DNA from 2 places in the Faecousia sp. genome. Region 2 is predicted to be linked to the other one. Evidence: riboswitches for the same ligand, from Rfam matches in the RefSeq annotation. Region 2 holds a riboswitch; the other holds the start of a gene.
What was found. A riboswitch is a leader RNA that binds a small molecule or an ion and turns the genes downstream of it on or off. The one in region 2 is predicted to bind cobalamin.
Positions count from the first base shown of each region.

Region 1 (7,133 bases), on a different contig from region 2:
GGAATCTCATCGACATAGTGCTGCCAGCGGGCCTCCTCCCAGTTTTCCAGCGTGGAGAGGTTCTTCTGGCTGCGCCAGCGGACATGGAGCTTCGTCAGCGGCTGATAGTCCCAGTCCACCACAACGCGCTTGGCACCGGCGCGGTAGCATTCCTCAACGACCATCTTTACGAATTCGGGCTGATCGAGCTCGGCGGCGATGAAGACCTCCTGACCCTTCTGGACATTGACGCCGACCGTGGCGATCAGCGTGGCATATTTGCGCAGTACGGACTTTTTCATATTGTCCTCCTTGTAATAATGAATGGAATCTATCGCTATTCTAGCAGAAACCCCACCGGAATGCAACCGAAAATGCATGCGGAAGTTTCTCGTTGCAAATTCCCGCCGGAGCGGGTAAAATAGAAGAGAAAACCATACCACGGAGGAACCTATGACAAACGAAGCTTTTCAGGCGCTGCTTGCGCGCGGCCCCGTACTGCTCGACGGCGCGACCGGCTCGAACCTGATGCGCGCGGGCATGCCGCGCGGCATCTGCACGGAGGTCTGGGTCACAGAGCATCCGGAGCCTCTGCTGGCTCTGCAGCGGGACTATATCGCGGCCGGGTCGCAGATCATCTATGCGCCGACGTTCTGCGCCAACCGGCGCGGGCTTGCACGCTGCGGCCGCGAGAACGATGTTGCGCTTCTGAACCGGCAGCTCGTTGCGCTGTCGCGCGAGGCGGCGGGCGGCCGCGCGCTCGTGGCAGGCGACCTCACAACGACCGGCGTGCCGCTCGAGCCTGCCGGGACGATGACATATCACGAGCTGTTTGAAATTTACACGGAGCAAATTACGGCATTGGCCGAGGCCGGGGCCGACCTGCTCGTTGTGGAGACCATGCTCGGCATCGACGAGATGACCGTCGCCCTCGAGGCGGCGCAGAGTGTCTGCGCCCTGCCGGTCCTGTGCAGCATGACGGTGCAGGCCGATGGCAGCGGCTATTTCGGCGGGACCTGCGTCGAGGCCGTGGAGACGCTGCAGGAGCTCGGCGCGGCCGCAGTCGGCATCAACTGCTCCACCGGCCCGGACCAGCTCGAAAGCCTTGTGCGCAATATGAAGCAGGCCGCGAAGGTGCCGCTCCTTGTCAAGCCGAATGCGGGTATGCCGGAGATCTCGCCGGAGGGCGAGGCCATCTATTCCATGGGCCCGGCGGCATTCGCGCAGCATATGCGCACGCTGATCGATGCCGGAGCTGCACTCGTCGGCGGCTGCTGCGGCACGGATCCGCGCTATATTTCCGCCCTGCGGGACGTTTTGCCCAGATAATGCTCCGCCTGCTGCGCCGCCGCTGCGCCGTCCGAGACGGCCGTAACGATCTGGCGCAGCTGCTTTTCCCGCACGTCGCCTGCGGCAAAAACGCCCGGCAGGCCGGTCCGTGTCGTCTCGTCCGCGCAGTAATAGCCGTCCGGCGTCCGGCGGAGCTGCTCGCCGCCGAGGGCGGAGACAGGCGTGCGGCCGATGCAGACAAACAGGCCGCTGATCTCCAGCTCCCGGCCGTTCTGCAGGCGGATGCCGGTCAGGCGCTCACGGCCCAGCAGCTCCGTTACGATGCTGTTCCGGCAGAATGTCACATTGTCCTGCTTTTCCAGCGCCGCCAGCTCTGCGGCAGATGCCCGGAATGTGCTGCGGCGGTGCACGAGCGACACATGGCGGCACAGCCGCGACAGCAGCAGGGCTTCGCTGACGGCGGAATTGCCGCCGCCGACCACGGCGACGTCCTTCCCGCGGAAAAACGCCCCGTCGCAGGCGGCGCAGTAGCTCACGCCGGGCAGCTCGTCCTCCTGCGGCAGCCCGAGCCTCCGCGGGCCCGCTCCCGTGGCGAGCACAACGGTCCGGGCAAGGACCGGCCCGCCGTCTGTCTGCAGCTCCTTTACGCGGCCGGTGAGCTGCGCGCTGCGGACGTCGGCCAGCAGAAAAATGGCCCCCGCGCGCTCCGCACCCGCTTTCATGCCGTCTGCCAGCGCGGCTCCGTCTGCGCCTTCCGGAAAGCCGGGGTAATTCTCAATGTGCTGCGTCTGCGCCATCTGCCCGCCGGGGCCGAGCCGCTCGAGAACGAGCACGTCCAGCCCGGCGCGGGCGGCATAGAGAGCCGCCGTGCAGCCCGCCGGTCCGGCCCCGACCACGGCCATGTCATAGCATCTCATGCTTCGCCGCTCCGCAGAAATTCTTCCAGCTCCGCCGGTGTTTTTGCGCCGGTCGTGCGCCGGAGCAGCCTGCCGGAGCGGAACAGCAGCAGCGTCGGGACGGTCAGCACGTCAAACCGCGCCGCAAGCTCGGGCTGGGCGTCCACATCGACCTTTCCGATGCGCAGCTCCGGCCGGGCCTCTGCCAGCATCTCCAGCACCGGCGCAAGCGCACGGCACGGGCCGCACCACGCGGCAAAGAGGTCTACGAGCACCGGCCCCTCGGCCTGCAGGACCTCCTGCTCGAAATTTTCTTCCGTCAAAGGTAAAATCGGCATAAAAATCACTCCCTTCGGCGCTTAGTCTGCGCAGAAGGGAGCAATTCTATGTTTATAACGGAAGCGGAGCGTCGTTTTCGTAGGTCAGATAGCGGAAGCAATGGCCGCCGTCCTCCTGCAGGGGGCTGGTGTCCGTGCAGCGCCAGTTCGGGAGCCGGTCCAGATCGGGGAAAAACCGGTCGGCAGGCAGGTCGGCGCAGGTCTGCGTGAGCAGCACGCGGCTGCACCACGGCAGCAGCGCGCGGTAGACGCTCGCACCGCCGATGAGGCACAGCGAATCGGCCGGACGGGTACGCAGGGCTTCCTGCAGGGCCGCAAGCGACGGAAACACCGCTGCGCCCGGCACGGAAAAGCCGGGCGTGGCTGAGAGAATCCAGTTCTCGCGGTTCGGCAGCGGGCGCGCGTGGGGGAAGGTGAGCAGGGTCTTGCGGCCATAGATCACGGTCTTCCCGGTCGTGAGCGCGCGGAAGCGGCGCAGGTCGGTGGGAATGGAGACAAGCAGATCGCCGTCCCTCCCGATGCCCCAGTTTTGCGTGACGTTGACGATGCAGTCCATGGCTCCTCCTAAATGGCGACAGGAATTCTGGCCGAAAACGGATGATAGCGGTAGTTCTCCACCTGCACGCTGTCCGGCGTGAAGGCATAGAAGTCCGTGACCGCAGGATCGAGCTGGAATTCCGGCGCGGGATACGGCTCCAGCTCCAGCATCTGCTCGACAAGCGGAATGTGGCGGTCGTAGATATGGCAATCGGCGATTACATGCACGAGCTCGCCTGCGACAAGACCGCTGACCTGCGCCAGCATGTGCACGAGCACGGCATACTGCACGACATTCCAGTTGTTTGCCGTGAGCATGTCCTGCGAGCGCTGATTCAGAATGGCGTTGAGCCGGTTGCCGCTGACATTGAACGTCATGGAATAGGCGCAGGGATACAGAGCCATCTCGTGCAGATCGGCGAAATTGTAGAGGTTTGTCAGAATGCGGCGGCTGGCCGGGTTGTGCTTCAGGTCGTATAGCACGCGGTCGACCTGATCGAACTCTCCCTCCGGGAAGCGGTATTTGATGCCGAGCTGATAGCCGTAGGCCTTGCCGATGGAGCCGTTCTCATCGGCCCAGCTGTCCCAGATGTGGCTGCCGAGGTCGCGGACGTTGTTCGACTTCTTCTGCCAGATCCACAGAAGCTCCTCCACGCATGAGCGCCAATAGGTGCGGCGCAGCGTCATGAGCGGGAATTCCTCCTGCAGATCATAGCGGTTCACCACACCGAAGCACTTGACCGTATGGGCCGGGGAACCGTCCGCCCAGCGCGGGCGAACGGACTGATCGGTGTCCCAGACACCCTCGCGCAGGATGCGTGCACACGTCTCGCGGTAGAGCAAATCGGCGCGGCTCATTTTGCGGTGGATTCGAAGGTATAGGTGATGGAGCGATGGAACGTCTCACCGGCCTTCAGCACGGAGGAGCCGAATTCCGGATGGTTCGGCGTGTCGGGGCAGGCCTCCGGCTCAATGGCAAAGCCCTGATTCGGATGGAGCTTGCCCGAGAGGAATTCACCGGTGTAGAGCTGCAGGGCAGGGTAGTCCGTGTGCAGCGACAGGCGGACGCCGCCGTCCTCTGCCACAAGAGCGTCCTGCCCGTCGAGCACGAAGCCGTGGTCAAAGTTCTGCGCAATGGTGTGCGGCGTGCGGAAGTCGAACGGGCCCTCGGCCGGGCGCAGCTCGCCGGTGGGAATGAGCTCGCCGTCCACGGGGATCCAGCGGCCGGCATTGATCTGCAGCGTCGTTCCGAGGATGCTCTCTGTGCCGCCGAGGTTGAAATACATGTGCGTCGTTGGCGCAAGGATGGTGTCCTTTGTGCTGACACCCTCAAAATCGAGGAACAGCCGGCTGCCCTCCACGCGATAGGTGACGTGCATCGTCAGCGCGCCGGGATAGCCCGCGTCGCCGTCCGGCGTGTGCAGCGTGAAGCGAACGGCCTGCTCCCCAAGGCATTCAGCTGCCCAGATGCGCTTGTGGAAGCCGACGCTGCCGCCGTGCAGGTGATTGCGGCCCTCGTTCTGCTCGACCTGCACCGTCTCGCCGTTCAGCGGAAAGCGGCCGCCCGCAATGCGGTTGGCATAGCGTCCGACGATCGCGCCGAGATAGCTGGTGTCCTGCAGATAGTCGTCCGGGGTCTTCAGGCTGACCACGACATTGCGGCCCAGATAAGCAAGCTTTGTGACGGTCGCACCGAGGCTCATCACGGAGACGGAAAGCGTATCGGAAGAGATGGTATACATGCTGTAGCCATAGAAATCAGATAACTGGATCATAATGCTGCACTCCTTCCCGCCGGGGGCGGATCATAATATACAATTAAATTATAGCGTATTTTCGGCGCTCCGTCAACGGCGGTTATAGGGTCGGAACGTTTTTCATCCGGCTTTACAATGCTGCGGAAATATGCTATACTGAATAAGTTAAAAACAAAAAGCTTTTGTGGCTCCGGCAGGGCATATGTACAGCCGGGGATGGACAAGGGAATGCAGTGAGAGCCTGCAACGCCGACCGGCGCTGTATGTGCAAGACGCGAGCTCCATGGGCGAAAGCCGGTCATTGGGGCGACCTGAGAAGGCTGAGCGCCGCGTTGCGGGGGAGACCCGGGAGCACGAGTCAGAAGACCTACAGAAGCATGCGGCGCAGGTGCGCCATGACGCAGGAAAACGGCTGCGGCAGGGGAAACGAGGCCCTCTGCCGCAGTGTTTTTATTATTTTCGTATCAAGAAAGGAAGATTGGATCATGAAACGAATGATCGCGGCGATCCTTGTGCTGTGCATGGTGCTGTGCAGCATCCCGGTCGCAGCAGCGGCAAGTTTTGATGAGTTTTTTGCGGACGTTCCGGCGACCGTGGAAAACGACGCCTCCTATCCCTTTGCGGAGAGCGACGACGAGACTTGCCTGATATCCGGCAACAAGGGTGTGGGGGGAACGACTTCCACCCTCAAGCTGACCTTCCGGAGCGGCGGTACGTTCCGCTTCTCCTATAAGGTCTCCAGCGAGTCCAACTATGACTACATGGCGGTCACGAAGAACGGAACGAACCTGACGCAGTCCAGCAAGGCTTCGTATTCTGGTGCGATGACGTCCTTCCAGACCTACACGATGGAGGTCGCGGCGAATGACGTCGTGACCATCGGGTATTCCAAGGACTACAGCAGCGATAAGAACGATGACACGCTCTATCTGAAGGACTTCAGCTGCAAAACGTACTATGGCGTCACGTTCACGGGCGCGCCTGCAGGCACGGCCTTTACGCTGACGGACAGCGCGGATGCTTCCTATGCCGTGACGGACGGCAAGGCCAGCGTTCCGGCGGGCGAGTACCGCTATACGGCCGAGGCCTTCGGCTATGCGCAGGCCACCGGCAGCTTTACCGTGACGGATGCGGCCGTTGAAGTCCCCGTGACCATGACGGAGCTTGCACGCCATAAGGCGGCGTTCTTGATCACGGGCCTTGCCGCAGGCACGACGGCGGCCGTTACCGTGAAGCACGGCGACAATGTTATGCAGGCCGAGGAGGACGGCTCCTACCTGCTCTTCCCGGCGGACTATTCCTATCAGGTGAAGGCTGCGGGCTATAAGACGGCACGCGGCACGTTCACGCTCGGCGAGGCCGACACGACGGTCAAGGTCACCATGGTCCCCGGCATCGAATGGGACGGAACGGTGGCAGACGGCTTTGCGGGCGGCACCGGTACGCAGGCCGATCCCTATCTCATCTCGAACGGCGAGGAGCTGGCCTATCTGTCCGCGCAGGTCGCCTCCGGCAATGCCTTTGCCGGAAAGCATGTGACACTCGCAGCCAATCTGGACATGGGCAATGTGGCCTTCACGCCGATCGGCAGCGATGCCCGCCGCTTCGCGGGCAGCTTTGACGGCGCGTATCACACGATCGATAATCTGCTCGTCTCGCAGACGACGGATTATGCCGGCCTGTTCGGCTGCCTGGATACCGGCGCGGCCGTACGCCGCCTGACGGTCCGCGGCAGCATCTCCGGCCGCGGCTATGTCGGCGGCATCGCCGGTCAGGCGGACAGCGCCACGATCGAGGCCTGCGCGAACTATGCCACGGTCACCGGTACGAGCCGGAATGTCGGCGGTATCGTCGGCCGTCTGAACGGCAAGTCCGCTGCGCGCTCGACCGTCCTGCGCTGCGCGAACTTCGGCACGATCAGCAATGGTACGAACAATTTCTCGGCCGGTATCGTTGGCACTGCCTACTATACTACGCTGAGCGAGTGCTATAACGTCGGCTCCGCCACCGGAAACCGCGTCGGCGGCATTCTCGGCCAGACGGATTCGAACACGACCGTGACGTCCTGCTACAATGCCGGTGCGATCACACTGGCGGCAGCGGGCAATTATAATTATGCGGGCTCGCTCATCGGCTACAACGGCGGCTCCGTTTCGAACTGCTATTACCTCACGGGCACGCAGGCCATCGGCAGCGGCTCCGGCGACACGACTGCCCTCACGGAAGAGCAGCTGAAGTCGTTCGACACCGTGCTGAAGCTCGGCGGCGCATTCGTGAACGACGCGAAGAATCAGAACAGCGGCTATCCCGTCCTTGCCTGGCAGGATGCGGATGCC
Region 1 covers NZ_DBFZUT010000073.1:20,192-27,324, reverse strand. The annotation lists gene ACMKFF_RS07890 (aminopeptidase) at 1-281, opposite strand, end outside; gene ACMKFF_RS07885 (homocysteine S-methyltransferase family protein) at 433-1,308, shown strand; gene ACMKFF_RS07880 (NAD(P)/FAD-dependent oxidoreductase) at 1,272-2,186, opposite strand; gene trxA (thioredoxin) at 2,183-2,503, opposite strand; gene ACMKFF_RS07870 (dihydrofolate reductase) at 2,556-3,059, opposite strand; gene thyA (thymidylate synthase) at 3,068-3,898, opposite strand; gene ACMKFF_RS07860 (aldose epimerase family protein) at 3,895-4,815, opposite strand; cobalamin riboswitch at 4,963-5,187, shown strand; gene ACMKFF_RS07855 (S-layer homology domain-containing protein) at 5,283-7,133, shown strand, end outside.
Region 1: another riboswitch for cobalamin. It lies ahead of ACMKFF_RS07855 (S-layer homology domain-containing protein); the one in region 2 lies ahead of ACMKFF_RS05985 (S-layer homology domain-containing protein).

Region 2 (7,133 bases):
CCGTAGCCGCCGCCCGTCGCGCCGAAGCCGTCGATATCCTTGCCCCAGGCCAGCGTAAAGCGCAGCGTCAGCACGTCGCCGTCGCCGAGCATCCATTCCGACAGGCCCTTGCCGGGGTAATAGCCGTTGACATCATACATCCAGCCCGCGCCCCAGGTGTAGTCGTGCTGGCCGAGGCTGTCGCGGCCGGGCGCGCCCGTCAGTGAGATGCCGTCGCGCTGGATGAGTGTCCAGAGGCGCTCCGGCACCTGCGCGCGAAACAGCAGGTCGCCGCGCGTCAGGCGCATGAGATAAAAACCGCCGTTCTTTTCCGCAAGGCCGTCATAGCCTGCCTCATAGCCGCAGTCCTCCAGCATCTGCAGCACGGTCTGCGCGGCCGTGTCGCCCTGTTTGATGCGGACGGTCTCCTCGTCGACGATTCCGAGGCCGACGGTCGTGGCGTCGATGCGGATGGTCGCCTCACCGATGTCGTCGCCCTCCGAGACCGTCTGATAGACGATCTTCACGGTGCGCATGGCGGAATTTCCGGCATCGTCCCACGCAAGGATGCGCAGCGTATATTCCCGCTCATCGCCGACGAGCGGCGCGGAGAAGCGCAGCACATATTCATAGCCGGACGCGGCGCTGCCGGTCGGGTTCGTCAGCAGCTCGCCGTCCATCGAAACCTGCAGATGGCTCGTGTAGATCGGTGAACCGTCCGTGCCCGTCCTCGCCCAGACGACGAACGTCATCGTCTGCACGGAGACGGGATCGGTCCGGCCGTCGCGGCTCGTCGTGATGATGGGCGGCGCATCGCCGATCTCGGGCTGATCGTCGTCTGCGAGCCTTGCGCGGTAGGAAATATGGTATACCGCGGCATCGCCGACGCGGCGGCCGTCGCGATATAAATATAGGGAGAAGGTATAGGACTGATTTAAGGTAAGGCGGACGGAGAAGTTCCGGTCGTCCGCCGGCAGAAGGCGCGTGCCGTTGTTTGCGGTGGAGCCGGACTCCTTATAATATACCCGCAGGCTCAGGTCTCCGCTGCCCGCAGCATAGGCATAAAACCGCAGCGTATCGCCGTCCAGCTCACCGGAGCGCCAGACGCGGCTGACAAGGTCCGTCACGATATGCGGCTCCTCGGGGCCGGGGGCCTCCGTGGGGGCAGGACCCGGCTCCTCCGTCGGCTCCGTTCCGCCGCCGGTGCTGCGCGTCGGCTCCTCGCTCGGCTCGGGCGTCTGTGTCGTCTGCGTGGCGGACGTCGCATCCGTCGGCTCGTCCGGCTCCGTAGATAGCTCGGCCGTTTCCGTCTCGTCCGGCTCTTCGGACGGCTCCGTCGGCTCCGGGGACTGCGTGAGGGGCACGTCGTCCGATGTGCCGCCGCTGCCGCCGCGCTCCTGTCGGTCCGGCTGCAGGACCTGCGCCTGCTCCGGCAGCGGATCGGGCGGGCGCACCTGTCCGCCCGTGAACACGACAGCCACCGCACCGGCCAGAAGCGAAAGGATCAGCACGGCCGTGCAGACCCGGCCCCAGATTGTTTTCCGTCTCATGGCACGACCCCCAGAAAAAAAGGACACTGCAACAATCGTTGCAGCGTCCGCATTTGCGCACAACAATATGCCCCGTTTCCCGCACCATGCGGGCAGAGCCTCCCCAAGCAGGTCTTCTGACTCACGCCTCGACGGCCGCGCGCGCCTTCTCAGGGTTCCCCAATGACCGGCTTTCGCCCTGCACGCGGCCTCCGCGCATACAGCGGCGGTACCGTCCGGGATTCTCACCCGGTTCCCTATCCTCTCCCGCTGCCCGGACGGCAGCGGAAGCACTTGAAGCTTCCATTGCTCTCAGTATAACAAGGGCCGATTTTTTTGTCAAGTCCGTTCCGGTGTGTGTTGCCGCATTCGCTAAAAAAATACGGATTTCGGTGCTTGACAGGCGCGCCCGCATGGTCTATAATCAAAGTAGTCCGCACAAAGCCTGTGCGGCATGAACTGAATATTCTGCTTGCAGAGACCGTATGTACGCAACGGCGCGGGGCGACCCCGTCAGGCATACGGGTAAACAAGGGAACGGGGATAATACCCCGAGGGAGGCGCGCTGCGCCTCTGGGATAACCGTCGCTGTGAGCGTTGAGTCCGCTGCCCGTCGGCGAAAGCCGGTCATTGGGGGATCCTGAGAAGGCAGGGCAGCGGCCGTGGGGGCTTTGCTCCCGGATGCGCGACCCAGAAGACCTACTGTGATGCATTACTTTGCCCGAATCGGTTGAGGGGATAGTCTATCTATCCTCTCAGCCGTTTTTTGTGCCCGATTCGGGGCAGCGGATGCGTTCCCGCTGCGCATGACCGGGTGTTCTCCTCCTGTGGGCGGGTCGGGTGCCGCCGACCCGCCCCACGATGCAGCAGCTTGCCAAAAACTCCATGTCTCCCATGTAGTTTCCTGTCAGGCTGTTTTTTTGCGGCCCGCCCGTTGGGCTTTGCGCTGATCTTTTGGACCGAACACGGTCTAAGGATAAATAAAATCGGGAAGCCACTAATCGTATCCTCAATGGCTTCCCCAAAAGAAAGGAAAACAGCATGAAAAGAATCCTGAGCATCCTGCTGGTGCTTGCCATGCTTCTGTCGATGATCCCTGCGGTCTTCGCGGCGGACTGCGACATCACGGTAAGTACCCCGGCGCCCGATCCCGTCAAGGTCGGTGCGCTGTACCAGCTCCCGCTCGGAACGGTGTTCACCGACCCGAACGGGCACGCTCTCAGCTTCGCGCTGAAGGCGGATTACGGCGATAAGGTCTATATCAAGGACAATACGCTGCAGTTCACCTCTGCCGAGGCAGGGGAATTCCGCATCGGCATTACCGCTACCTGCACGGACGGCGGCAGTGCTGAGACTGTCGTTCCCATCACGGTCGAGGCCGTGGAGGACGGCGACAAGAACCAGTACGGCTATGACGAGACCGACCAGGCCTCCGTCACCGTCTATGTGACCATCTCGAGCGACGGCGCACCGATCATCGGCAAGGACGACGGCGGCACCATCCTGTCGCATCTGGAGGTCAAGGTCCCGTACTTCCCCCTGTCCCTGTACGGTCTGGACGATTTTAACCGTTACCACACGGAGAACGGCTCCGGAAGCTATACGGACAACGAGATCGTGCAGCGCCCGACGCTCCTGCACCTCTACATCTATATGCTCGAGCGCTACTACCTCGGCGTGGCCGAGAAGGACTGCGGCAAGGGCACATCCGGCCTGCTGGAATTCACCGGCAGCGGCGAAGGCGTGAATGACATGCTCGGCGGCTCCTATGAGGATACGCGCAATGCGCTGCTCATCTCCGGCAGCGCCACGTCCATGTACATGCAGAACTTCTGGGGCCATGACGAGAACCTCATGTACTACCGCAACCACGTCTATCCCCTGATGTCTGCGGGCTGGGGCTCCACGGCAAACTACATTCTGCTGTCCGACAACGACACGATCGATCTGGCCATGTTCTCCAACTGGAGCTTCTGGACCTACGGCGCATTCGCCCGCTTTGACAAGGACGACTACACCGCCAAGGTCGGTGAAAAGATCACATTCGAAACGCAGAAGTATGACACCAAGTCCGTGTCCGACGGCGGCACGGAGTCCTTTGAGCCGATCACCGGTCTCAATGTGAAGCTCTACAATGAAAACTGGGAACAGCAGCAGGAGCTTACGAGCGAAGGCAGCAGCTACACGCTCGACACGGCCTCGCTGAAGGCCGGTACCTATTACCTGCTGGGCTATGACCCGAACTACGGCACGAAGAACGCCTGCTACGCCCCCGCAACGGCGAAGGTCGTTCTCACGAGCGAGGCACCTCAGCCCTGCCAGTGGGACGAAGGCGTCGTCACGACAGAGCCCACCTGCACGACGGCCGGTGTCAAGACGTTCTCCTGCAGCGTGCACGGTGAGACCCGCACGGAAGAGCTTCCGGCCCTCGGCCATGAATACGGCAGCGACGGCCTGTGCACCCGCTGCGGCGCGCAGGATCCCGCGATCCCCACGCAGGACGAGAGTGGCGTCTACTGCATTGCCAGCGAGAAGCAGCTGCAGTGGTTCGCAGCGAAGGTCAACGGCGGCGACACCGCCATCAGCGGCAAGCTGACGGCCAACCTCGAGCTGACCGAGGCCTGGACCCCGATCGGCACCCAGAGCCAGCCGTTTACCGGCAGCTTTGACGGCGACGGCCACAGCATCTCCGGCATGGACATCACCTATGCCGCCACCTCCGGCAGCGCCCCCTATCTCGGCTTCTTCGGCTATGTCAAGGGCACGGCTGACAAGAAGGCGGAGATCAGGAACCTGACGCTCTCCGGCAAGCTCGACATCACCGAGAACTACCGCAATTCCTACGCCTATTCCGGCGGCCTCGTCGGCGGTGCGGAATATGTTTCCTTCACCAATATCACGACGAACGTCACAATCACCGCGAAGAAGGGCTCCGCCCCCTATCCGTGGAGCTATGTCGGCGGCTTTGCCGGTATCGTGAAGAATGCAGACTTCCTGCGCTGCGTCAACAACGGCGCCGTGACCACGGACGGCGACTATGTCTCCGGCTTCGCGGCCAAGAGCGAGACGACGACCTACACCTCCTGCGTGAACAATGGCGCGATCACCGGCCGCACGAAGATTGGCGGCTTCGGCGCTTCCGTCAAGTCCACGAAGGCCGTTGATTCCTGCAACACCGGTGCCATCGGCCTTGCCGCCTATAACGGCAGCAATCAGGGTATCGGCGGTCTGTTCGGCGAGATCGGCTACGGCTCGACGCTCACGCGCTGCTACAACACCGGCGCCGTCACCGGCGACTGCTATGTCGGCGGTCTCGTCGGCTCGGTCGGCAGCGGCTCCGACGCCGCGAACGGCCCGAGCTACATCGTCGACAGCTACAACTCCGGCTCGATCACCGGCCACAGCGACAAGAACTACTGCGGCATCGGCGGTCTGGTCGGCAAGCTCGACGCCAGCTCCTCGAGAGTCTATGAGCAGAGCTACGTTCACAACTGCTATAACGTCGGCACCGTGACCGACCTTGGGCTGAAGACGATCAATGCCGGTGCGGCGATCGGTCTGATGCACGCGGATTATTCCACGGGCAGCTACCTCGAAGTGGAAAATGTCTATTACCTCGCCTGTGGCCTCGAGGGCCTCGGCAAGATGAACTATTCCACGATGCATGACCCGTCCGTCTTTGTGGAGATGACGGCCGTGGCCATGAAGGCCTCCGACTTCGTCACGAAGCTCGGCGCTTCCTTCAAGGCTGACGGAACCTGCATGCAGAAGGTCAACAGCGGCTACCCCGTCCTCACCTGGCAGCAGCTGGGCGAAGGCCAGAGCGAGCACACGTTTAAAGTGACCGCAACGGTCGACGCGACCTGCACCGAGGCCGGTTCCAAGACCTACACCTGCACGGCCTGCGGCGAGACGAAGGCGGAAGAGATTCCGGCTCTCGGCCACAATGTCGGCGAAGGCGGCATCTGCAGCCGCTGCGGTGAGAAGATCGCCTACCTGTCCGCGCTCCGCCTGACCGCCTACAACGCCTCCGGCGACTATGTCTTTACGCCGGAATTCGACGGTAAGACGGCCGAATATCAGGTCGCCATCCCCGATGCAGACGGCTTCAGCGCCTTCCTGTGGGCCACGCTGTCCGGAAATGCCCCGGAAGGCTCCACCATCAAGGCCGAGTGGACGAATCTGTATAACGGCAAGACCCAGTCCACGGCCATTACGTCCGGCAAGACCTCCGGCCAGAGCCTCGCAAACTTCAGCCGCGATGCCAAGCCGAACACCGTCACCCTGACGGTCGGCGTTGACGGCAATACGCAGACCTACACGCTCACCTCGTTCCGCACTCCGACCCTGTCTGCCCTGAACGTGACCGGCGCGCGCATGAACGAGACGTTCTCGCACCGCACGGCGGAATACACCATCGACACGACGGCAGATTCCATCACGCTCAGCGCCACGCCATATCAGGACGGCTACACCGTGACCTACAACGGCGCGGAGTCCGGCGAATGGACCCTGCAGGACGGCGAGAACGTCATGACCGTCGTCGTCTCCAACGCAGACGGCCTGTCGACCTCCTACACCGTCAAGGCAACGAAGCACGCCATCTGCAAGGTGCGTGCAGAGCTTGACCCGGAGAACGCCCTGCTGGTCCTGTATGACTCGTTCAACACCAGCATCTATCCGGATGAGAACGGCGACTATACCCTGATGGACGGCGCGGCCTACACCTACGTCGCAACGGCGAAGGGCTATGTCGGCAAGTCGGGCAGCCTGACTGCCAGCGCGGCCGAGCCAGTGCTCAAGATCACGCTGACCGCAGCCGAAGAGAACACGACCCTTGTCAAGGATCTCCCCGCCGAATGGCCTAACTTCCGCAACGGCAGCAATCACCTTGGCATCACGAACGCCCCCACGCCCTACACGAGTGAGGACAGTGAGCTGCTGTGGGCTGCGAAGTACGGCACAGGCCGGGCGGCCGCTCCCGGCTCCCCCATTCTGGTGGACGGTGGCCTCATCACCTACACCGGCAGCACCATCAAGCGCCTCGACGTCAACACCGGCAAGGTGCTCGCAGAGGGCACGATGGCAGGTACCTCCAGCTTCTCCATCAACCCGGCAACCTATGCCGACGGCATGATCTTTGTCGGCCTGTCCGGCGGCAAGATCCAGGCCTTCAACGCCAAGACGCTCGAATCCCTGTGGATCTACACCGATCCGCTCGGCGGCCAGCCCAACACCTCCCCGACGTACCACGACGGCTACATCTATGTCGGCTTCTGGAACGGCGAGAGCAAGCCCGGCAACTTCGTCGCCATCTCCGTGACGGATGAGGACCCGGCGAAGACGGACGAAGCCAAGCTCGCCTCCTGGTCCTATGCCTGCGTCGGCGGCTTCTACTGGGCAGGCGCTTATGTGACGGATAACCTCTGCATCGTCGGCACGGACGACGGCTCCGGCGAGGGCGACTATATCAACACCTCCGCCCTGCTGGTCTTCGACCGCCTGACGGGCAAGCTCCTTGACTCCCACTACGGCTGCAAGGGTGATATCCGCTCCAACGTTTCCCATGACCCGGATTCTGACCGCGTGTTCTTCACGTCCAAGGGCGGCTACATCTACAATGCC
Region 2 covers NZ_DBFZUT010000056.1:32,925-40,057, reverse strand. The annotation lists gene ACMKFF_RS05990 (hypothetical protein) at 1-1,529, opposite strand, end outside; cobalamin riboswitch at 1,618-1,821, opposite strand; cobalamin riboswitch at 1,994-2,230, shown strand; gene ACMKFF_RS05985 (S-layer homology domain-containing protein) at 2,550-7,133, shown strand, end outside.